Regions from separate parts of the Paenibacillus sp. NPDC058898 genome, predicted to be linked through region 3. Evidence: riboswitches for the same ligand, from Rfam matches in the RefSeq annotation. Region 3 holds a riboswitch; each other region holds the start of a gene.
The links. Region 3 has a riboswitch for ZMP and ZTP ahead of purT (phosphoribosylglycinamide formyltransferase 2). Riboswitches for the same ligand answer to the same signal wherever they lie in the genome.

Region 1 (7,831 bases), on a different contig from region 3:
TGGATGGCGGGCCGGACGGATTGAATCCGTACCGGATCATGATGGCGCAGCTGCCCTTGCTGTCAGCGCCGCCGCGGCTGATCGCCTTTGAGCTGGGTATGGGCCAAGCCGAGGATGTGGCAGAGCTTCTGCGGAGTGCAGGGCACTGGAAGGAAATCGTCACGGTGCCGGATTTGGCGGGGATTGACAGGCATGTTCTGGGAATTTTCCGTTAATTGTGTTCTGGGTGGATTTCTTTTAAAATAGATGATGGGCTGAGCAAAATAAACTTTTGTTCCGTTTAGATCGTTATATTACCTGAGAACAGGCAAATAGGGAAGAAGGCTCCTATGCAGGGGGAAGAATATGTTAGTTGATATATTGAGAAAATTAAAAAAAATGGACTATCTGATTGTATTTGTTTTGTTAATGTTGATGATAATCAGCATTACATCTATTTACAGTGTGACAAAAGAGACCAAGCTAGATGGTTCACATTTTATGATGATTAGATACTATATCGTAGGTTTCGTTGCTTTTGTAGGGATAAGTTTAATAGACTATCGTCTTCTTATTAAATATGCATGGTATATTTATCTAGGCGGACTGGTGACCCTCATATTGGTAATATTTATTGGGAAAGATATTAACGGTGCTCAGGGATGGATTTATATTGGTTCATTAAGCATTCAGCCTGCGGAGTTATTTAAGTTGGTTCTTATTATTTTTCTGTCCTATGTACTTTATCGCAAGAAAAATAAACCTCTTCTTTCCTTTTGGAAGGATGTTGTCCCGGTTGGGATGCTTGCGTTTTTACCGTTTACGCTTGTTATGCTTCAGAATGACCTCGGTAATGCTCTCAGTTATTTTGTGATTTTGGTTGGTCTTCTTTGGATTGGTAACATTAAATACACTCATGCTCTGATCGGTTTGACTCTTATGGGCGGTATAATTTTCGGTAGTACACAAGCGTATATCCATTTTCACGATGAAATTATTGAAGCGAACTTATTAAAGCCCCACTGGATAGGGCGAATTGATTCATGGCTTCTACCTGATAGTGCACCTTCCGATTCTAGTTATCATACACGTAATGCGAAGCTTGCGATAGCCTCTGGCGGGATGAAGGGAATGGGCTTTATGGAAGGTGGTTATGTCCAGAAGGGGTTTGTACCTTACGCCTATTCAGACTCTATCTTTGCCCAGATAGCTGAGGAGTACGGTTTTATCGGCTCTTCTATACTACTTTTGCTATATTTTGTTCTAATTCACAGAATGATTCTTATCGCTCTTGAATGTAAAGATAGGGCAGGGCCGTTCTTGCTAGTTGGTATTATCTCCATGTTTATGTATCAGATATTTGAGAACATTGGTATGTTTATTGGATTAATGCCATTGACAGGGATAACTTTGCCATTTATCAGCTATGGGGGAACCTCGCTTATAATCAATATGGCAAGTCTTGGAGTTGCCATGAGTGTGAGGCTACATGGACAAGAAATTGATGAAGAATTACCAGAGACTAAAAAAGCTAAATAAAGGTGAAAGCGAGTTATATAAGCTAACAATATATTACAAATAAAAAGACCCGAAAACAGTTTACTTAGTCCTGTTTTCGGGTCTTTGTTTAATTTAGTTGATGTAAGTTAAACGATTTCTTTACTATCGTGAAATTGTTGTATAGCCCCCAAGAGTTGACCAGGAACCATCAAGGTTTTGATACCCAAAGTAGTAATTCTTAGATTTGTCGAGGTTATAGAAACGGATATTTACATCTGAACCGTTTCCGTTGGTTGTTCCACTTGTTTCAGTAACAGCTTTTTTGGTCGAAGCGTCAAAACATATAATTTTGTATTTGTAGCTACCACTTGGATTACCCGTTTCTTCCCAAATGCGTCCTCTCATAAACAATTCGCCATTTGAATTAGGAGTAAAATAGTAATTAGTATATAAAATATTATACAAAGAAGAGAACTGTGCATCATAAGGGCCGTTGCCCAAATTCCAGTGGGAAGTTGGGGCACTAGTTCCGTAAGGAACAATATCAGTAATAGATTGACTTATAGTAGTTTCTGTTGATACAGGAGTATTCTGGGGGTTAACTAACTCAACCTCAGCGGCAAAAGTAGTAGAGATGGACGTCACTGAAAGAGCCATCATAGTAGCAACTATAATTTTTTTTGTATTCATACAAATCTACCTCTTTCTTCTAATTTATTTTTAATTATAAAGAACTATCCTCCTTATTTGGAACATATTTACTTTATATAAAAATAGTAACAACTAATATTACTGTTGTCAAATTTTATATCTTAATTCTATATATTGTTTATAATGCTATTATTTATTGCGTGTATAAGTTCAAAATTGAAAATTAATGTTATCTACGTTTGAATCTCTCAATACCGGACATACTGATAGCATCATAGAGTTTCGTTCATAGAGAGGCGGTTGTCCGAGATGACAAATTATAGTGAAACCCTCCGTATTATCGTGAAAAAAATGGTTGTGCTCTTATCCTGCATGTTTATGGTCATCATGGCTTGGGAAGGACAGCAGATTGATGCTTCCGTTGTTGGAGGTCCGATCCCTCAAGAATCGATACGGCTTCGCATTCTCGCGAATTCAGATACCCCGTCCGATCAGCTCGTCAAAAGAGAGATTCGTGACGCGGTCGTTGAGCAGATGCAGCTTTGGGTCCTGCAGCTGGAGAACCCGCAAAGCCTGGAAGACGCCAAAGCATTAACCCGGCAGCATCTTCCGGAAATCCGCCAATTGGTGGGTGAAGAGCTGAAGAAAAGAGGGATTACGTACAGTTACACCGTAGAGCTTGGCGTCGTGCCGTTCCCGACGAAGTTATACGGGGGCACGGTGTATCCGGCCGGCGATTACGATGCGCTGCGTATTTCTTTAGGAGAAGGTCAAGGGCAGAACTGGTGGTGTGTCCTGTTCCCGCCGCTTTGTTTCATCGATGGCGGCAGCGGGGATGCGGCGGCGCAGCCTCTTGACACAGGTATCCAAACGGTTTCTGCTGAGGCTGGCGAAACTTCCCAAGAGGAAGCTCCGAAGAACGCAGGCGATAGCGAACCGGAGGTCCGCTTCTTCTTGTGGGATATGTTTCGTGGCATTTGGAACTGGGTGGTAAGCTTGTTCTAAGATTATGAGCGAGTTGATTTTCAATCCTGATCGGGTATGATAAACTTTGAAGTAGAAGAGTGCTTTCTCTTTGGCGCGACTGGTTTGAATGAGAACCGGCACGGGACTGAAGAACGAAAAGCGCTTTTTATTTTTGGGACATAGGTAAAACTCGCACTGGAGTTTATATATTTCATATACAGAAAGTTTGGGATAGGAATGGAACAGAACGGGAACGGCATGGAACCTAACCAGCAGCGGGATAACGGCTTCCGCCAGGTTGGTGCAAAATCAACCCAAGTGTGGCACGTCTCGAACTCGCTCTCTAGGGAGAGCTTAAGTTTGGAGAATGAGGCAAAGCAAGCGCTTGGGGAAGCGGGGCAGGTGCTTGAGCTCGGCGGAACGGTGGCCTTTCCGACGGAAACGGTCTACGGGCTTGGCGCGGACGCCGGCAATACAGAAGCGGTCGAGCGCGTCTTTGCCGCGAAAGGCCGGCCGTCGGACAATCCGTTGATTGTGCATATTTCGGAGCTAGCTCAGCTTGACGGTTTGGTCCTTCATGTAAATGAGACGGAACGGGCGCTGATGGCAAGGTTCTGGCCTGGGCCGCTATCGCTGGTACTGCCCGTTAAACCGGGTGCTGTTTCCCCTCGCGTGACGGCAGGTCTCGATACCGTTGCCGTACGGATGCCGGATCACAATGTGGCGCTGGCTTTGATCAGCGCCGCCGGGCGTCCGCTGGCTGCGCCGAGCGCGAACCGTTCCGGTCGGCCAAGCCCGACGCTGGCCAGCCATGTCCTGGAGGATCTGGCGGGGGCGATCGACGGCGTCCTCGACGGCGGCCCGGCCGGGGTGGGCGTCGAGTCGACGGTCGTGCAAGTCGGCGAAGACGGGGCCGTCACGGTGCTTCGCCCGGGCGGCGTCACGGCGGAGCAGCTTGCCGCAGTTGCGGCAAGCGTGCGCATGGACCCGGCGCTGCATCGCGCCGCCGGGGAGGCGGGGAGCCCGGCGCCGCGCTCGCCGGGCATGAAGTACACGCACTACGCACCGAAGGGTGCGATGTGCGTGGTGCAGGGCCCGCGTGCCGACGCGGTGTCGGCACGCATCGCGGCCGAGCTTGAGGCGGCCGGCCGGCGCGGGGAGGTGACCGGCGTGCTGTCATTCGACGAGCACATCGGTCACTACCACGCGGACGTTGCCGTCTCGCTCGGCAGCCTGGCCGCGCCGGAGGAAGCGGCCCGCCGGCTGTACGCCGGCCTGCGCCGATTCGATGACGAAGGCGCGACCTTCATTCTGGCCGAAGCGTGCCCGGAGCAAGGCCTCGGGGCAGCCGTCATGAACCGGCTGTTGAAGGCCGCGGGACACCACATCATCGATGTGAATTGACCCGCCGAGTGAACGCTTTTGGCATCATTTACCCCTTGTCCGCATATGTTGTACAAGACCATGGGACTTGGGGGAATGGGCATGCTGGAGGCGTCTGTCCAATCGGGACAGCTTGCGGCGATTCTGCTGATGGCGGTTGCACTCGGTCTAGACGCATTTTCGCTTGGAATCGGAGTCGGAATGAGAAGCGGCATGCGCTTAGGCCATATGCTGGGCATCAGCTTCATGATCGCGTTGTTTCACATGCTGATGCCGCTGCTGGGCTTATTTGCCGGCCGCTATGTAGGCATGTTACTGGGTCACGTCACAGGGCTTGCGGCCGGCGGGCTGCTGCTTCTGTTAGGCGGACATATGATGTATAACGCCTGGCGGGGTGGAGAAGGACAGCGAATACATCCTACCGCATTTTTAGGCATGCTGCTGTTTTCGCTTAGCGTCAGCATCGATTCCTTCTCGGTAGGCGTTTCACTCGGGATGTTTGTGGATGATGTACTGTTGATCGTGATCTCCTTCGGGATCGTGGGCGGTTTGCTGTCCATTCTCGGTTTGCTGCTTGGCCGTCAGGTAAGCAATAGACTGGGGGAGTACGGTGAAATGCTGGGTGGGCTCATTTTGGTTATATTTGGTGTCATGTTTATCTTTTGACGTTATATTTGTTACAATAACCCCAAAGAACCTACTAACGGGAGGAACGGGACCGTGAAAAATATACTGTTTGTCTGCACAGGAAATACCTGCCGCAGTCCAATGGCTGAAGGCATGCTGCGCAAGCTTGCCAAACAACGGGGCATCCCGCTGGAAACGAAGTCCGCCGGTGTCTCGGCCGTGGATGGAATGCCGGTGTCCCATCATGCGGAGTCCATACTACGAGACCAGGATATCCAGGAACGCTTGGTGTCCAAACCGTTGACTGCGAATCTGGTGGAGTGGTCAGACTTGATCCTGACGTTGACCCAGTCGCATAAGCAGTATGCTATAAGGCAGTTCCCGCACGCCGCAGACAAGATGCATACGCTGAAAGAGTTTGTTGAGGATGACAGGCGGGTGCTGGATGATCTGCGGGAGCAGGATAGTCTGTATGCGGCGCTTGAGCTGGCCAGATCGCTGGGCCGCGACGTCAGCGACCGTGACCGGGAGCGTCTGATCGAGCTGCGCCAGCGCATTCCGAGCTTCGATATCTCCGATCCTTTTGGAGGCTCGCGGGAGGAATATGAAGCGACGGCTGCAGAGATTCGGACGGCGTTGTTCCGTCTCCTGGACAAGCTGGAGAAGGATCGGCATAACTAAGTCTTGCTTTGAACGATATGAAGCCTAGCATTGGGCTAAAAAGCCACTTGCCTTTCACATGGTATTGCTTTAAGATGAAGTTGAAAAACAATGATCCGGTGTAACTGGCGACGAAGTGGATGAAACCACGATGGAGCATCGGAATATACGGCCGGTCGCCTGGGCAAAGAGCATTTGGAGCACCATACGTGCGCCGACTGCTCTTTTTTCGTCTTTTGCGCCCGATTTGGGTTATAATGAAACAAGCTAAAACGCAAAAGCGAACATACGAGGGGGTTTTTCATAGATGAAAATTGCATTGGGTACGGATCATGCCGGCATTCGTCTGAAAGAGGAGATCGTGGAAGTCATTCGGGGTCTTGGACACGAGGTGGAGGATCTGGGCTGCGGCTGTTCCGATTCCGTGGATTATCCCGATTATGCCCTTCCTGTGTGCGAGAAGGTAGTCTCGGGTGAAGCGGATCGCGGCATTCTGATCTGCGGTACGGGGATCGGCATGAGCATTGCAGCCAACAAGGTGCCGGGCATTCGCTGCGCGCTGACACATGATGTGTTCTCGGCCAAAGCGACGCGCGAGCATAACGACAGCAACGTGATTGCGTTGGGTGAGCGTGTTGTCGGTCCCGGACTTGCTGCTGAAATCGTCAGCGCATGGCTGACAACGGATTTCAGTCATGGCGAGCGCCATATCGGCCGTGTGAACAAGATCAAGGCCATCGAGGAGCGTTACCTGAAGAATGAGTCGCGATAAGTGAACGCGTAAATTTACGGCTGCGGCTATCGTGATATGGGATTGAAGCATCTTCTGTGAAAAAAATCATCGGGAGGACTGTGACATGACGGATATCTCCAAGGTTTCCTTGAACGAACAGACAGCGCGTATGGTCCGCGAACTGGCCGAAGCGGCCGTGTTAGGACCTAGTAAAGTGCTGGTCATCGGATCCAGCACCAGTGAAGTGGTCGGACGCCGGATCGGCACAGGCGGCGCTCTTGAAACGGCGCAGCAGCTCCTTCAGGGCATTGCCGAGGTCCAAGCGGAATTCGGTTTCGCGGTGGCTTATCAATGCTGTGAGCATCTGAACCGTGCGCTTGTCATGGAACGCGAGCTGCTCGAGCGGCTGGGTTTGACGGAAGTGGCGGCTGTTCCCATTCCGGGAGCGGGAGGGTCGATGGCCTCCGCGGCTTACCGCAGCATGAAGGAGCCTTGTCTTGCGGAATCGATTGAAGCACATGCGGGAGTTGATATCGGCGAGACGCTGATCGGCATGCATTTGCGGCGAGTAGCGGTTCCGTTCAGACCGACCGAGCGTTATATCGGCAAGGCGCGCGTAACCGCGGCTTATACCCGTCCGAAGCTGATTGGCGGAGAACGCGCGGTGTACCGGCTCGAGCAGAGGGATGATTCCACACTATGCGATTGATTCAAATGAGAACTCGCTTTTTTAATTATGAGAACTTGTAGTATTGACTTTGCAAGAAAAAATAACGATTGATTATGGGAGGATATGAACATGATGGAACATTTGCGGAAGAGTGACCCGGCTGTATTGGAAGCGATGGATTTGGAGCTAAAGCGTCAGCGCAGCAACATTGAGCTGATTGCCTCTGAGAATATTGTTAGCGAAGCGGTTATGGAAGCAATGGGGACGGTGCTGACGAATAAATATGCGGAAGGCTACCCTGGCAAACGCTATTACGGTGGCTGTGAGCGTGTGGATATCGTGGAAGATATCGCCCGTGACCGTGCCAAAGAACTGTTTGGAGCCGAGCATGCCAACGTTCAGCCGCACTCCGGTGCCCAAGCGAACATGGCGGTATATTTGGCAGCCCTGAAGCCTGGAGATACCGTGCTCGGCATGAACCTGGCCCATGGCGGCCATTTGACTCACGGCAGCCCGGTTAACGCTTCCGGACTTCTGTACAACTTTGTTGCCTACGGCGTGCAAGAAGATACGTTCCTGATCGATTACGACGAAGTTCGCAAAGCGGCATTCAAGCATCGCCCTCGTCTGATCGTAGCGGGTGCAAGTGCCTATCCTCGCAT
Region 2 (7,831 bases), 220 kb from region 3:
GGTACCAGTATTTCAGGCCGTGAAACGTGCCCAGAGGAAACCATTGATAAAACAAGTGGTATTTCCCGTTATAATAAGAAAATCCGTTGGGGTCATTCAGCAAGCCCATGATGGGCTGTACGTGAAACCTCTGCCTCCATTCGCTGCGTTTTGCTTGCTCCTTCAAGGAGGCAATCTCTTCAGGAGAGGCCTGATCCAGGCGTCGGTATCTCCGTTCTCTGTCCATGTCTCTTCTCCTTGTATATAGGCTTTCTCAAAAAACAAACTGATCATGCTATGCGTGAACATCAGCCTAACCCATTTATAACGGAACCGGTTCCAATCAGGGTTAAAAATAATGAACTCAGCTCCAATACCAAGCAAAAGCAGTATTGGAACCGGTTCCTTTTTTCCAGTATAAAATACCTATTTTAGATTGTCAACGCTTTCCCGATGAATCATATCGCAATTCATGACCGTCAGGAAATCCACAGGCTCGTCGTTGACCAGCTTTATGATATGCTGAGCGGCGAGGTGGCCCGCTTGGGAATATCCATATTTAACCGTTGTCAATCCGGGATGAATTACCTCGGTAACGTCGTATCCGCCAAATCCGGTAACGGAGAGTTCGTTGGGGATCTGGATGCCCTTCATATGAGCCGCTTTCATAACGCCTAACGCGATGTTGTCGGTAGCGCAGACCATTGCAGTTGGCAGCGTTCGGTTCAACTCAAAAATGGACAATGCGGTCTTTACACCATCCGACATCTTAAACCCACTCTCATAGAGAACCGCCTCCACCTCGTCATACTCGCTTAACGCCTTCAGAAACCCTTCCTTCCGCTGAACTCCGACAGCAACGTCTTTTTCCGTCACGCCGATATAAGATATATGACGGTGTCCCATGGACAGCACATATCGGCCCATGTCATAACCTGCGGCATAGTCGTTATATATCATGCTGTGGACATCCTTATGCTGTTGTCCGAGCAGGATGACGGGGATGCCGATCTCTTTAATCGCGGCAAGATGCGTTTCCGTCACCTGAGTGGCGAATAAAATAATGCCAGATATTTTTTGTCTGGCGAGATCATACAGCGCTTCAATCTCCCTGGATAAGTCCTGGCTTGCATTAATAATGAGAAGCTGATAACCGTGTTTCCTTAATTCTTCATCCATGCCGGCAACGGTCTGCGATGCTGAGAATGAATCCAGACGCGGCACAATGGTGCCGATCATGCTGGTTTTTTTCGCTTTCAAGCTCTGTGCGAACGAATTCGGAATATAGCCGGTTTCCTGAATGACCAGCTCTATCTTACGGCGTGTTGCATTACTGACAGAACCTCCGTTTAAGAAACGGGAGACCGTGCTTTTGGCAACTCCGGCTTTTTTGGCAATATCTGCAATCGTGTTCTTCATTCGGTGCTCCCGGGAGCCGCTTGCGGCGCTGCAACGAACAGATTATCCTCCACAGCTCCTTGCTCCGCAGCACAACTGGAAATGAGTTGTTTGTGCATGAATCTCTCCCCTTCGATTTTGCTTTTTCCTAACTATACCATGACTTCCAGGGATCCGTGAAATGCAGACTCCACCCCGAGCATTTGATGGGCAATACTTTTCTGCGTTCCAGATTCTAGCGAGGAACGAAGCGATTCAAAGGGGGATTCTTCATGCAAATCCCCTTTCGGGACGCGCAAATGGACCGTGCCTTATCCCGTTATTACATGGTTACTGTTAACCTTGCACGGTTCGCTCAGCCGATTCGACGGTATGCTTCAGCAATGTAGCAATCGTAACGGGGCCAACACCGGCAGGTACTGGTGTAATTGCGGATGCCAACTTCGCGCAGGCATCGTAATCGCAGTCGCCGATATTGCCTGGATTATAGCCGGCATCCAATACGACGGCTCCCGGCTTGATCCAGTCCCCTTGAATCAAATTAGGCTTGCCTACGGCCGCAACCACGATATCTCCCTGGGACACAATCTCCCCAAGGTTCTTCGTTCTCGAGTGGCAGATCGTAACGGTAGCATTGCGATTAAGCAGATTCATCGATACCGGCTTACCCAGAATCGGACTGCGTCCGACCACCACGGCATGCTTCCCTTCGATCGGCAGATCATAATAATCCATAATCGCAATAATCGCAGCAGGCGTACAAGACGGATAATCGGCAAAACCAAACGCATTTTGCGAGAAACCGAGCGTGGTTACTCCATCCACGTCTTTTTTAATGTCAATGGCATCAAAGGCTGCCCGTTCATCGATATGATGCGGTACCGGATGCTGCAGCAGAATACCGTGGACATTCGGATCCTCGTTCAGCTCTTGAATCGCAGCAATCAGCTCCTCGGTCGTTGTCGATGTCTCCAGTACCACTTTTTTGGATATGATGCCAAGCCGCTCGCAAGCATTTCCCTTCATCCGCACATAGGTCGCCGAAGCAGGATCATCGCCAACCAGAATCGTTGCCAGACAAGGCGTTACCCCCTGCAACTTCAATTCCTGTACCTTTACAGCCAGCTTGGTCTTGATATCGTCGGATACCTTTTTTCCATCTAAAATTACGGGTTCCTTACTCATGCTAATCCGCTCCTTCGCCATTGTATTAAAAAACATAAAGAGGCAAGGCGACTGATCGTCTCCTTACCTCTTGCCCAGGCGTACGGCATATGATCCTATGTGCTCCCTCTTGGTACCCCAAGCTACGCCAGTAACACATAGATAACTTTTTTTAATATACCACGACTTTGGACATCGCGCTACCGGGTATGAAGCCGACCGCTTTAAATCACAATCTCTTTGATTCATTTGCGGGAAGCACACATGATTCTGATTAGTCTCTCGGATAATTCACTTCCATAATGTCCATAAAAGGAACCTTCGTAATAACGCCATTCTGTTTCATATGTACCTTCCCTGTTCGGGAGTCCATTTGATCGATTTGCCCGCGGACCGCCTCTTCTCTTCCCCAGACCGTCAGCACGATAACCGATTCCTCCTGGTAAGCTTCCGTAAGCTGATTTCCGAGTTCTTCCAGTACAAACTCATCTCTAGTGGGTCTCTTTGGAACCTTTGCTTTTGCCATTTCCTTGTCCTCCTGATTGATGTTGCTCATGCGTCAGCATTACATTCTGAAATACGTTAAAGCTATCATCGAAACATGAATTGGGAATCTTCTTCCTATTCTTCCTATTATACAACAAATACAAAACAGGTGCTCTGGACTTGATAGGTATAAGTTCTGGACAGATAAATAGATTGACCACATCATTAAATGATTTTTTTAAACCCCGTCCTTCTGAAGGGCGCTTTCTAAACAGGGTAATAACTTTTCCTGCAATTGAGTTTTTAAATGATGAATTTCTGCATATTCCCCTGCTTCTTTCGTATTCTTCTTTTGAACTTTTCCATGACAAAAATCCCCTTAAGTAAACTGTAGCGCTCTTCTTCAGCACTGTCTACGCAAAGGGGATTATATTCTAGAAAACCTGTAAAGCCCTCAAGTGGCTCTTTATCCATTCGTAATTATTACGATTAATTTTAATCAAAAAAATATAACCTTACAGTGATAGCTCTTCGATGGCCATCCATGGCAGCGGATTGTTAAACGTCGACCAATCCAGCTGCATTTCCTGCTCGGTCAACAGACAATCGTCCAGCTCCTGCTCGATTAGTGACTGTTCCATCCCAATCCCGATCATCACGAGCTCGGTCATCCGATCCCCCCAGACGGCATCCCATTTTCGCTGCACATCCGGCTCACTCTGAATCAGCTCCTGCTGTTCCTGCTCGGTTAAAGCAGCCACCCAATATCCAGCTGGCCCGAACTGAATCGAAGGACCCGCTTGACTTAGACTTGCCGCAACATCCTCAAGCACTGCCAGCCAAGCGATCCCTTTCGCGCGTACGACCTCTTCCGGCCAATAACTCATGAATGCGGCCAGCCGCTCCGGATGAAACGGTCTTCTTCTCCGATAAACAAAAGAGCTGATGCCGTATTCATCCGTTTCTGGCACATGCTCTTCCTTCTGAAGCTCCTGAATCCAGCCGGGGGCCTGACTGGCTTTCTCAAAGTCGAATAAACCGGTATTCAGAATTTCCGCAGGTGCGACTTGTCCTTTAACGGTACGTATGATTTTGGCGCTTGGCTGAAGCTTATGAAGTATGCCTTCCACCTTGGCCAATTCGTCATCGCTTACCAGATCACATTTGTTCAACAGCAGCACATCACACGTCTCAACCTGGTCGATCAACAGATCCACGACTTCCCGTGTATCCTCTTCGCCAAGCGCTTCCTTCCGATCGAGCAGGCTTTGGCCCGAAGAGAAGTCTTTCCAGAATCGGTTCGCGTCTACAACCGTCACCATGCAATCCAGCCGGGCTAGGTCGGACAGCTGTACACCGGATACCTCATCTGGATAAACAAAGGTCTGCGCAACAGGCACGGGCTCGCTAATCCCCGTCGATTCAATCAGGATATAGTCAAAACGGTTTTCTTGTGCCAGCTTCTGAACTTCCTGCACCAAATCTTCCCGGAGGGTGCAGCAGATGCAGCCATTGGACATTTCGACCAGCTTCTCATCCGTTCGGGACAGGCTCCCTTCCCCTCGAACCAAATCCGCGTCAATATTCACTTCGCTCATGTCGTTCACAATGACCGCAACCTTCAATCCATCACGATTATGAAGCACATGATTCAACACGGTCGTTTTGCCTGATCCGAGGTAACCGCTGAGTACGGTAACTGGAATCTTATTGTTGTTATTCATCTACTGAACTTCCTCCATTCCTTAATCGTAATAATTACGATTTATACGGTATGATATTATATCTCCTTCAGCGAATTGTCAATCCTTCCGTGCAGAAAATGATCCGGCCAGCAAAATAAACCTCCGGCACTTAGGTACCGGAGGTTTATTTCCTCACCATTTAACTTATCTTGGTAGCCCATTTTCTTATGGTCAAGTGTCACTAATCGTTTGTATACATAATATGAATTATCTCAAGACGAAAAGGAGAAATTCGATGAATCAACAAAACTATAACCTTCAAGAAACTCAACAAAGAGAACCTCAGCCTTATCATCATCATCATGGTCACGGTCATGAGCATCACCCCCATTTTCATCCATATAGTTCTCCATCAGGCCATCATATGATCCATCATCATCACCATCACCACTATCACCATCACTATCAAATGAGGAGAGAAGAAGAGTAGTATTAAAAATTAATAACGAAAAACGCAAGGCGAGAAGATCTACGCCACGGTTGCATGTCGCGTTCATGCAGCCGTGCGTGTCATTCTCGCCTTTTCTATGCTTACATAGCATTACGGTAAAACTATCATGTGATGCTCAACATACGGTTAAACTACTCTCGAATTGTGCTCACTTTATTGTCAAATTACGTTCAGTTACTAACCCTTTGAGGAAAGGCAAGATTCATTTCCGAATATTCCTTTACAAGAATATTCTCATCATGGTATATTGTAACCAATCGTTGGTTAATATTCACAAATAAGGAGGGCAAGATATGAGCCAAGAAGTAATTTCGTTCATCGAAAACCTTAGTCTGCCTTGGCAAGTAGACGTCAGTAACAAGCTTCGACACATGGTCCAAGAAGCAATTCCGGAAGTAGAAGAACGAATTCAGTACAAAAAGCCACATTTTCTAAAGAACGGACAATATGCAGCTGTGATTTCACCATCAAAAGATGCAATCGCCTTTATGATCATGAACACAACAAATCTAGAAGTCCCCAAAAATTTCGATGGTCCACCCGAACGAAAATGGCTTAAAATTCGAGAAGATGATACCCCATGCTATGAGCTGCTAGCAGAACTTTTAGTTCAAGCATCGAGTTCGTTGTAATAACAAGATCGGGGGTAAGGTCATATGAAACAGACAACTTTGAACGCACTAGCCGAACCTAACCGATTGCAGATAGTCGAACTATTACGAGACGGTCCCTTAACTGTCAGTCAGGTTGCTGATCGCCTTAAAATCCGGCAGCCGCAGACTTCCAAACATTTAAAGATATTGCATGAAGCAGGATTGGTAGAAGTTCAGGCAGAGGCTAATCGACGGATATATAGACTACGACCTGAACCGCTACAAGAGATGGACGAATGGTTGGAATCGTTCCGCGGTATTTGGGAACAGCGCTTAGATCAACTTGAGGATTATTTAGACAAATTACAAAAGAAAGGGTAGCAGCCGCAACCTTTCATATTAGGAGGAATTCAAATGACCGAGCAAAGCAAAAGTGGCTTACTTCTAACCCGTGTTTTCAATGCCCCTCGAGAACTGGTTTTTAAAGTTTGGACGGATCCAGAACACTTCGGTAAATGGTGGGGTCCTCAAGGGTTTTCATTAGATGTTATTAGAATGGATGTACGTCCAGGTGGTATGTTCTTAGGTTGTCAGAAGTCGCCAGATGGTACCCAAGCCATGTGGGGTAAATTTGTATATCAAGAAGTCATAGTTCCTGAAAAACTGGTATTCATCCAATCATTCTCTGATGAAGAAGGTAACACTATACGTGCACCTTTTAACGCAAGCTGGCCGCTTGAAATTATTAATATTATCACACTTGAAGAAGCCGATGGAAAAACAACGCTAACAATGCAGGGTGGCCCTGTCAACGCAACTGCAGAAGAACAAGCAGCATTTGATGAAATGGCTCCAATGGTGAAACAAGGATTTGGCGGTACTTTTGATCAACTCGCTGAATATCTTAAAAGCCAGCAATAATTACATTGACCAAGGAAGCGCGAAAACAGCGGCGGCGAACCTATTTGTTCGCCGCTTTTTAATTCTTCAGAACTCAGCGTCATCTTGCTGGAAAAACCCCTTAAGTTTAAGGGGTTTTTCCATACTATCAGCGCCTTAATTATTTTACAACGAATCGTGCTGTCACCAGATCCTGCCGAAAAAATAACAAGTTTCCTTGTAAAAGTAACCCGGGCAAATGTATGAATCCGCTGATTACAGCACGATGCATTTGTGACGACCGCGTTTCCCATGCATTCGTATACATTTTCGTGAAATTACAGCTTCTGGGCAACTGCTTGTTCCGTTGCCTGTTCATCGTCTTTATCCTCAGGCTTCTCACCGTCTTTCCAGATGACCTGTTCGCCGTAATCTTTTCCCCAATCGTACATCAATTTCAAGATCGGCATAAGACTCTCCCCGTAGGGCGTGAGCGAATATTCGACCCGAGGCGGAACCTCGGGGTAAACTACACGATGGACCAGTTGATCTTCCTCCAATTCGCGGAGCTGATTGGTCAGCATTTTTTGCGTGATATGAGGAATCATTCGATTTAGCTCACCGAAGCGTTTAACGCCCTCTAAACCAAGATGCCATAGGATGATCAGCTTCCATTTGCCGCCGATAACCGCCAGGGTTAACTCTTTATGGCAGTTTATTTCCTTCAGATTGATTCGCTGTTTGACTTCACTTGCCATAATGCATCACCCCTTCTTCCCTACAGTATACAACGGTCGCGGTTATATCAACAAAGTGGAAAATATCACATGACAGCACCCTACTCCAAATTGGCGTGCAGGCCAAACATTTGGTCCGAATGGAGCTCACTCTTCTCCATCAATCTCAGGATGACCGCATCCAGCACGATCAGCATCGTCTGTTCAAATAAAGAGGCCATCGGTTGAACAGTGACGAGTGTATCTTGATTCTGATCCTTGGTGCTTCCGGGGAGCTGAACGATCGCATCGGAAAGCTCTCCGATACGCGATTCGGGCTTCACCGTTACGACTGCTATGGCTGATCCGATATCCTTGGCTTTTCGGGCCATAGACACCAAGCTTTGCGTTTCGCCTGAA
Region 3 (7,831 bases):
CTTGAAGCAGAAGCTGAAATAATTCGGATCTGCAAATCCGACACGCTCCGCGATTTCGAACGCTTTAAGTTCCGATGATCGAAGAAGCTCTTTGGCCGTTTCCATCCGAAGCTGCATCAAATACTGCACGTAGGTCATTTTGACTTCTCTTTTGAACACAGCGCTAAAATAGCCTGTACTGATATGAAGCTGCACGCACAGCTTCTGCAGCGATAGCTCCGAGTCACCGTAATGCTCCCGGGTATATTGGAGTGCCTTCTCCACGATGTCTTTGTACGCATGCTGCCTGGAGCTGGCGATATGCTTGCGTATAGTCAAACAGACATCCTGAAGCCAGGCTTTAGCCTCCTGCAATCCGGAAAACTTGAAAATCTCCGCATGCAGCTGAGACCCTGCGCCGAACAACACCTCGATCTCAATCCCGGATTCTTGAGCCGATCTCAATATAGCCGTTACAACCTCCAAAAGGTATACCTGAACGTCCTGAATGGTACAGGAGGCACCCATGAGCTCATCAAATATGTGCGAGATTGCTTCAGTTAATTCCTCTTCCGTTCCGAGTTTTAGACTGCGCATCAGCGCTTGCTCCTTTAATTCATCCAGACGAACTCCCTCCGGTCTCGGGCGCTCAACATCATCAATGAAGATGACTTTCTCGGCACCAAGAATCAATCGGTAGTCGAGCGCCAGCAGCGCATCCTGATAGGAATACTTAAGGTCGGACAGACTCCGCACCATAGAGCCCACTCCAATCGTAACCGGGAGCTTCAAATAATGAAGAATGCTTTTTAACAAGCGGTCAAGTGTCACCTGCAGCTCGCTAAACCACATTTCGTCTTCGCTCTCGTCATTCATAATCAACAGCACAATGCTGTCCTGATATATGAATACGCTTACAAAAAATTCAGGATCCAGAAGCTCCTTAGCAATGTTCAGCATGGCATGCAGCATTAAATCCAAGTCTCCCGAATGGCGAAGGGAAGTTGAGGACGTATGCTCCTTATCTACAGATGCGGGATATAATGCCATAACGGCAGCCAGGTAACTCCCCCCATTCAAAGACAAACCGTAATTTCGAGTCTTCTCCTCTATGATCGAGCGGGGCAATTTCCGGGTGAGCAGAGACGCAAAAAACGATTCCCGAAGCAAAGGCAGGCTCGTGCGGTAATGCTCCTTCAACTGGCGCACATCCTCACGCTGCGCAACCTCCATATCGATCTTGTCTTTGATCTTCCCCAATAGCTCCGTGAAGCTTTCGGCAGAGAATGGCTTCAGCAAATACTCGTCCACGCTGAGCGTAATCGCTTGACGGGCATAATCAAATTCATCGTATCCGGTTAAGATCACGATTTTGCACAGCGGCTGAAACTCTCTGAGCCACGAGGCCAGCTGGAGCCCATCCTGAAACGGCATACTGATATCGGTAATGACGACATCCGGCTCCAATCGTTCCGCAAGCTCCATCGCCTCTTTCCCGTTCTCCGCCGTTCCCTCGATCGTAAATCCGCAGGCTCCCCACTGGATTTCCTGCACGAGTCCCTCCCTAACATCGGCTTCATCGTCCACTAACAGCACTTTATACAAGGCAACCTCTCCTGTTCTAATCTGTCAAATTAGTTAAAAGAATCTAATGTGATCTTACCCCGGCGCATCCAAATTTGGAATGCATCTTTTTTCAAGCTTGATGAAGCAAAAAAAGAACGAATGCATGGCTCTTGAACAACAGAATGATTTCTGTTCATTAAGTCATGATTCGTTCTGATTTCAATTGTGTAAAAATCCTTACGCCTGAACAGGTACGGAGACGGGTTTAGCAGGCGCGCTTAATCTTTTAATGCTCAAGTAATAGGCAATGCCGAGCGGAATGACGGCTCCGAGCCAAGCCAGCGGATTTGCCAGGCTTGCGCCGAGGAACCCGATCTGCGCGGTCAGGAAGATGGCTGCCAGTACCCGCATAATCAGTTCCATAATGCCGGCTACGGTTGGGATAAAGCTCTGCCCCAGTCCCTGCAGCGTGAAGCGATAGATGAACAACAGCGACAGCAGCAAATAGGTGCTGCCGTTCGATAAGAAATACAGCCTGCTAAGGGTCAGCAATTCTTCCTCTCCTTGACCAACAAAGAGGCTGACGGCTGCAGGACCCGCAAATATAACCAGCAAGCCCACGGCGAGGCTGAAGGATCCCGAGACCCATATGCATTGTTTAACTCCAAGCTTGATTCGGTCTATGCGATTCGCTCCGAAGTTCTGGGCAGCAAAAGTCGCCATCGTAATGCCAAAGGAACTCATGGGTTGCGTAGCAAGCATGTCAATCTTCTGAGCTGCCGTATATGCGGCTACGGCCGTTGCCCCGAGACCGTTAAGCGTAATCTGTAGTATGATGGCTCCAATCGCAATGATGGAGGCTTGGAAGCCCATCGGAAAACCGACCCACATATGCTTGCGTATAAATGTCCAATCGATGGACCAATCGGCATTCTTAAACTGCAGAAGCGGAACCTTTTTGTGAATGTATAATAAGCAGAGCAGGCAGGAGAACAGCTGCGATACCACCGTAGCAAGCCCCGCTCCGGCTACTCCCATCTTGAATACGAGAATAAATAACAGATCAAGTACGATGTTCAGAATGCTTGCGACCACCAAGAAGAGAAGCGGCGTCCGGCTGTCCCCAAGTGCTCTGAGCAGGTTAGCCAGCAAGTTGAACAGAACGGCTGCGCCAACACCCCAGTTAATGACGATTAAATACGAATAAGCATCATCCAAGATTTCTGCTGGAGTGTTCATCATGACGAGAACAGGCCTCGTGAATATGACACTCACAATGGTAAGGAACACCGTGAATATAAGACTAATCCATATACTTGTTCCCACGCTTTTTCGAACGCCCGCGATATCCTTAGCGCCAAAGCGCTGCGTCGTTATGATGGACAAACCTGCCGTCAAGCCTTGGGCAAAGCCAATGACAAAAAACAAAATACTGCCCGTCGAGCCCACAGCCGCAAGTGCGTTCACACCAATGGTCCGCCCCACGATCAGGGTATCCGCCATATTATAAAATTGTTGAAAAATATTTCCGATCAAAAGCGGTATCGTAAACATAATGATCAGCCTGATCGGACTTCCTTGCGTCATGTCTCTCATGTAGATTCTCCTATGCCGTCCTTAAACGTTCCTCTTTATATTTAATTGATATTATAATGCTTTAAATATGCCTATAGAGCATCGCATTAAGAACATTATAATGGGTGAGGGTCGTTTGTATTCTTGTGTATCTTATCATGAAAGAACATAAATTTCTGCATATTTATCATCAAAACTAAAACAAGAACAGGTTATCAGCATTTGAACCGTTTGTAGCCGATTTTGATCCATGATCTTTCCATAACAGAAGAGGCCAACCGGTTATTCCGGTTGACCTTTTCAACATAATATAATGAGCTATATCAATGGAATCCCGATGATTTATGCTTCTTCAACAGCAAGCTTATCCAAAGCCAGCTTCGCACGCGAACGGGCTTCCCCCACTGTGCCGGCGGTTGACAACGCAACTGCGATCCGTCTTCCGATCTTGGTCACCGGTTTCCCAAAAATGCGCAGCTGCGTATTCGGAACAGCCAGTGCTTGCTCGGCGCCGGTAACTGTATAATTCTCCAGCTCTCTCGCCGCTTTTAGCGGACGGCTGGCTCCTGGCGTTATCAATTCGATCTCCGGGATCGGAAACCCAAGAATGGCACGGACGTGAAGCGCGAATTCAGATAAATTTTGCGTGACCAGTGTAACCAACCCGGTATCATGCGGTCGCGGAGACACCTCGCTAAAATACACTTTATCCTCAGTCAGGAACAATTCAACCCCAAACAATCCATAACCGCCAAGCTCATCGGTAATCTTCCTTGCAATATTTTTAGCTTCCTCGATTTGCTCTTCCGACATATTGTGTGGCTGCCAGGATTCGATATAGTCCCCGCTCTCCTGAATATGTCCGATTGGCGCACAGAAGCTTGTTCCATTGACGGAACGAACGGTCAGAAGCGTGATCTCCGACTGGAATATAATGAATTCCTCAATGATCACTCTTCCGTTCTGCACACGGCCGCCCTCCATGGCGATGTTCCAGCAGGACTCGATATCTCCTTCGCAGCGGCATACGCTCTGGCCTTTACCTGAGGAGCTCATCAGAGGTTTAATTACACATGGAAACCCCATTTCCAGAACAGCCTGTTTAAACTCCTCATAAGTATCGGCAAATCGATAGCCCGCAGTAGGCAGCCCTAACTCCTCTGAAGCTAACCGGCGAATCCCTTCTCGGTCCATCGTAAGCTTTGCAGCTCTGGCAGTAGGAATAACCCGGTACCCCTCTTCCTCCAGCTTAACCAGTTCCGAGGTAGCCAGCGCCTCGATCTCAGGTACGATCAGGTCCGGCTTCTCCTGCTCAATGATTGCGCGCAGTTTCTCCCCATCCAGCATATCGATGACATGGCTATGATCGGCAATCTGCATGGCAGGAGCGTCGGCATAACGATCGACGGCTATGGTTTCCACACCCAGTCTCTGTGCTTCAATCACGACTTCTTTTCCCAGTTCTCCCGAACCTAGCAGCAGTATTTTCTTCGTTTTTAACATCGTTGTTTTATCCCCTTTTCGTAGTTTCAGAGACTTATAGAATCAGAAAATAATAAAGAGGTAAGGGAAATAAGCTTCCCCTACCTCTGCCCAGGCGTACGGCCGTTGTCATCTATGTGCTCCCTCATGGTCCCCCATGCTGCGCCAGTCACACATAAACCTATACATTGTTATTTAAATCATACTGAATCTTCCCGTTAATTGCAATATCACCATAAGGCGACATTAGGATTTAGACTTCAACATATCGATCGCATCCTTCAGCGATTGAGAAAACCACTTCTTGGGGTGAATAACCAACTGAATGTCCAGTCGAATGTCGGAATGCGCAAAGGGAAGAATCGCAAGCTCACCACGTTTGATTTCCTCCTCTGCTACCATCTTCGGCAATAATGAGATGCCCGTACCGGACATCACATATCTCTTGATTGCCTCCGGATTGCCCAATTCCAGGCCTATTCGCATTGGAACTCCGCTAGCACGCAGCGCCTTTTCCAACATCATGCGGTAATTACAACTATCCTCGGGCATAATCCATTCGGCATCAGCCAGGTGTTCTAGCTCTATGACAGGTTTAACAAGAAGCGGATGATTCGGATGGGCAATCAGCAGAAGGGGCTCTTCCCGAATGGCGATCCAATTCAAGGAGGAGTCCTCTGGTTTTCTATCCAAAATAAGACCGAGATCATACTCGCCCTCTCTCACCTTACTGATAATGCTATCTTCACGATCCGGTTGTATGCGGATGACAAGATCTTCATGCCTTTGTTTCAGCTGGTGAATGACGGACGGAAGAAAATAAGCGGCCAGCGAGTCTATCGTTCCGATCGATAAGGTGCCTCCGCCTTGCATGGTCAGCTTTTCCTTCGACTGCTGGAACAGATCCAGCATTTGAACGGCATACTTAAGCAGCTCCTCGCCGGACTTCGTCAGGCGCAAGCCTCTGCCATAACGTTCAAACAGCTTGACGCCATATTCCTTCTCCAGCTTCTGAATCTGGGTGGTTACGCTGGATTGAGCATAACCCAACTCATTCGCGGCTTTCGTAAAACTCTGGCGAATCGCAACCTCCCTGAAGGTTTGCAGGTAGATGAGTTCCATCGCTATCTCATTATCAATAATATTGATAGTAATTATCTATTATTATAGATAACTCCGATCTTAATTCCCATGTTAAAGTATAGCCATCACTCATGAATTGGAGGAAAGGTTATGTTGAGTCAGCAAGAACTGCATGGCATTTTTGTTCCTGTGATCACTCCCTTTTTACAGGATTACGAACTGGATCTTCCTTCTTATCATCATTATTTGAAGAGTTTGTTATCCTACGATATTCAGGGATTGGTCATCAACGGAACGACCGGTGAAGCGCCGACAGTTGCTTGGGAGGAAGTCGTGCAGGTTGTGGAGGAAACGCGGGGGAGTTTGGGCGGACGGCTATTGCCGCTCATCATTGGTACAGGTACGAACGATACGGTATCCAGCTTAAAGCGAACGGAACTGGCAGGCCATATCGGTGCTGATGCCGTATTGGTCGTCACGCCGTATTACAGTCGCCCTTCGATCGATGGCATTCTGCAGCATTTCCGAAGGGTCGCCGAGGTCGGGATCCCGGTAATTCTGTACGAAGTTCCATCGCGTACTGGAATCCGGTTACCGGTTGATGTCATAAGAAGAATCATGGAGATCCCCGGCGTGATCGGGATGAAAGATAGCACTGAGAGTACGGAGCACATGAGAAGCCTATCTCATTACGATACGAAGCCCGTTCTATGCGGCAACGATGTCCTCTTTCATGAAATGCTGGTTCATGGAGCCTCTGGTGGAATATTGGCATCGGCCAATGTGAATACCGAGGTTTTCATTCGGGTGTTTCAATTAGCTGCCCAAGGAGATTACTCTCGATCCGAAATGGAGTTCGAAGGCCTGCTTCCCTACATTCGTAAGCTGTTTGAAGAATCCAATCCCGCTCCGCTAAAATGGTTGCTTGCCAAGCAGGGTATCATCTCATCGGACACCCTTCGACTGCCTATGGGACCCATTACGGAAAAGCTTAAGCTATCTTTAGATCACGCAATTCAACAACTGAAAAACACCGACTTCTCGGTGTAACCTGCTTTCTCCTCGAGAACGGCTAGGCGTACTCGCTGCCTTGCCATTCTTAAGCTGAAAGATTCATATTATGGGGCATGCACACTTTCAATTCAGGACAATTGTGATAGATGATGCAGATATTTATGCAAAAGTATGAAATTCCTGCTTAGATCTATCGCTTTAAAGGATTGATGAATGATTTCGACCCACTTATAATATGGGTACATTCAATCCTCCCAAAATTTTGAAAGGAGATTTGCAGTGCTGCCCTATTCCAGCCCTAATCATGATTTTGCCTTTGAACAATCTGTAATCGGAATGGCAATGGTATCGCTTGATGGAACGATTCTCAATGTGAATTCGGCACTATGTGATCTATTGGGATACACACAGCAGGAGCTAACTGCCGGGGCGCCGCAAGAAGAAAACAGCTTCCGCGAATTATTCAATCAAGTGGTTCAGAACACGAGTGCCGCTCAAGATCATCAGCAATCCATAACCCAGTTTGAATATATTTACCACCATCCATCCGATCGTGAAGTGTACCTGAGTGTACGTATCAGCGTTAAGCAGGACCTCGAGCAAAGTCGCCGTGACTATTTGGTACAATTCGAAGATCGAACCTTGCTGAGACAACTAATGAAGCAGCTTGAGCTGAAGGAACAAAAGCTTAATGAGGATGAAAATTCATTTCTGCAGCTTTTGGAGGGGCTTCCCCTCTCCGTATTCATAACCAAGAAAAGCATTGTGCACTATGTTAATTCAGCGGCACTCAGGCTTATTAACGCAGCTCATCCCCGTGACATCCTGGGGATATCAACTGATGTGATCGTTGACGTATCATACCATAACGAGCTATTCAAACGAAGGGCAAGGTATGCCGAAAGTGGAGAGATCGGAAGCGTCAATTATCTGATACGCTGTCTGGACGGACAAGAGAAAATGGTCAACGGGTTCACGTTAATCATAAATTATGAAGGCGAGAAAGCGGCGGTCGGGATCTTCAAAGACATCACAGAGCAGCTGATGGAAGAGGATCGCGTGATGCAATCCGAGAAGCTGACTACCGCCGGCCAGTTAGCCGCCGGCATTGCCCATGAAATTCGGAATCCAT

Region 1: it holds a riboswitch for ZMP and ZTP, as region 3 does, so the genes downstream of both, rpiB (ribose 5-phosphate isomerase B) here and purT (phosphoribosylglycinamide formyltransferase 2) in region 3, are expected to answer to the same signal.
Region 2: it holds a riboswitch for ZMP and ZTP, as region 3 does, so the genes downstream of both, ACOZB4_RS09405 (bifunctional 5,10-methylenetetrahydrofolate dehydrogenase/5,10-methenyltetrahydrofolate cyclohydrolase) here and purT (phosphoribosylglycinamide formyltransferase 2) in region 3, are expected to answer to the same signal.

Annotation. Positions count from the first base shown of each region.
Region 1 covers NZ_JBMOSM010000005.1:162,761-170,591, reverse strand. The annotation lists gene prmC (peptide chain release factor N(5)-glutamine methyltransferase) at 1-215, shown strand, start outside; gene ACOZB4_RS15665 (FtsW/RodA/SpoVE family cell cycle protein) at 358-1,518, shown strand; gene ACOZB4_RS15660 (hypothetical protein) at 1,642-2,169, opposite strand; gene spoIIR (stage II sporulation protein R) at 2,440-3,135, shown strand; gene ACOZB4_RS15650 (L-threonylcarbamoyladenylate synthase) at 3,355-4,500, shown strand; gene ACOZB4_RS15645 (manganese efflux pump MntP family protein) at 4,582-5,145, shown strand; gene ACOZB4_RS15640 (low molecular weight protein arginine phosphatase) at 5,200-5,787, shown strand; ZMP/ZTP riboswitch at 5,878-5,959, shown strand; gene rpiB (ribose 5-phosphate isomerase B) at 6,074-6,538, shown strand; gene ACOZB4_RS15630 (TIGR01440 family protein) at 6,624-7,208, shown strand; gene glyA (serine hydroxymethyltransferase) at 7,299-7,831, shown strand, end outside.
Region 2 covers NZ_JBMOSM010000003.1:228,403-236,233, forward strand. The annotation lists gene ACOZB4_RS09395 (glycoside hydrolase family 32 protein) at 1-226, opposite strand, end outside; gene ACOZB4_RS09400 (LacI family DNA-binding transcriptional regulator) at 406-1,398, opposite strand; gene ACOZB4_RS09405 (bifunctional 5,10-methylenetetrahydrofolate dehydrogenase/5,10-methenyltetrahydrofolate cyclohydrolase) at 1,714-2,562, opposite strand; ZMP/ZTP riboswitch at 2,628-2,707, opposite strand; gene ACOZB4_RS09410 (YolD-like family protein) at 2,816-3,067, opposite strand; gene ACOZB4_RS09415 (GTP-binding protein) at 3,543-4,751, opposite strand; gene ACOZB4_RS09420 (hypothetical protein) at 4,985-5,269, opposite strand; gene ACOZB4_RS09425 (DUF1801 domain-containing protein) at 5,517-5,855, shown strand; gene ACOZB4_RS09430 (ArsR/SmtB family transcription factor) at 5,880-6,197, shown strand; gene ACOZB4_RS09435 (SRPBCC family protein) at 6,231-6,737, shown strand; gene ACOZB4_RS09440 (helix-turn-helix domain-containing protein) at 7,034-7,453, opposite strand; gene hxlB (6-phospho-3-hexuloisomerase) at 7,534-7,831, opposite strand, start outside.
Region 3 covers NZ_JBMOSM010000003.1:6,955-14,785, forward strand. The annotation lists gene ACOZB4_RS08490 (response regulator) at 1-1,584, opposite strand, end outside; gene ACOZB4_RS08495 (MATE family efflux transporter) at 1,783-3,141, opposite strand; gene purT (phosphoribosylglycinamide formyltransferase 2) at 3,463-4,623, opposite strand; ZMP/ZTP riboswitch at 4,705-4,785, opposite strand; gene ACOZB4_RS08505 (LysR family transcriptional regulator) at 4,849-5,724, opposite strand; gene dapA (4-hydroxy-tetrahydrodipicolinate synthase) at 5,836-6,735, shown strand; gene ACOZB4_RS08515 (ATP-binding protein) at 6,979-7,831, shown strand, end outside.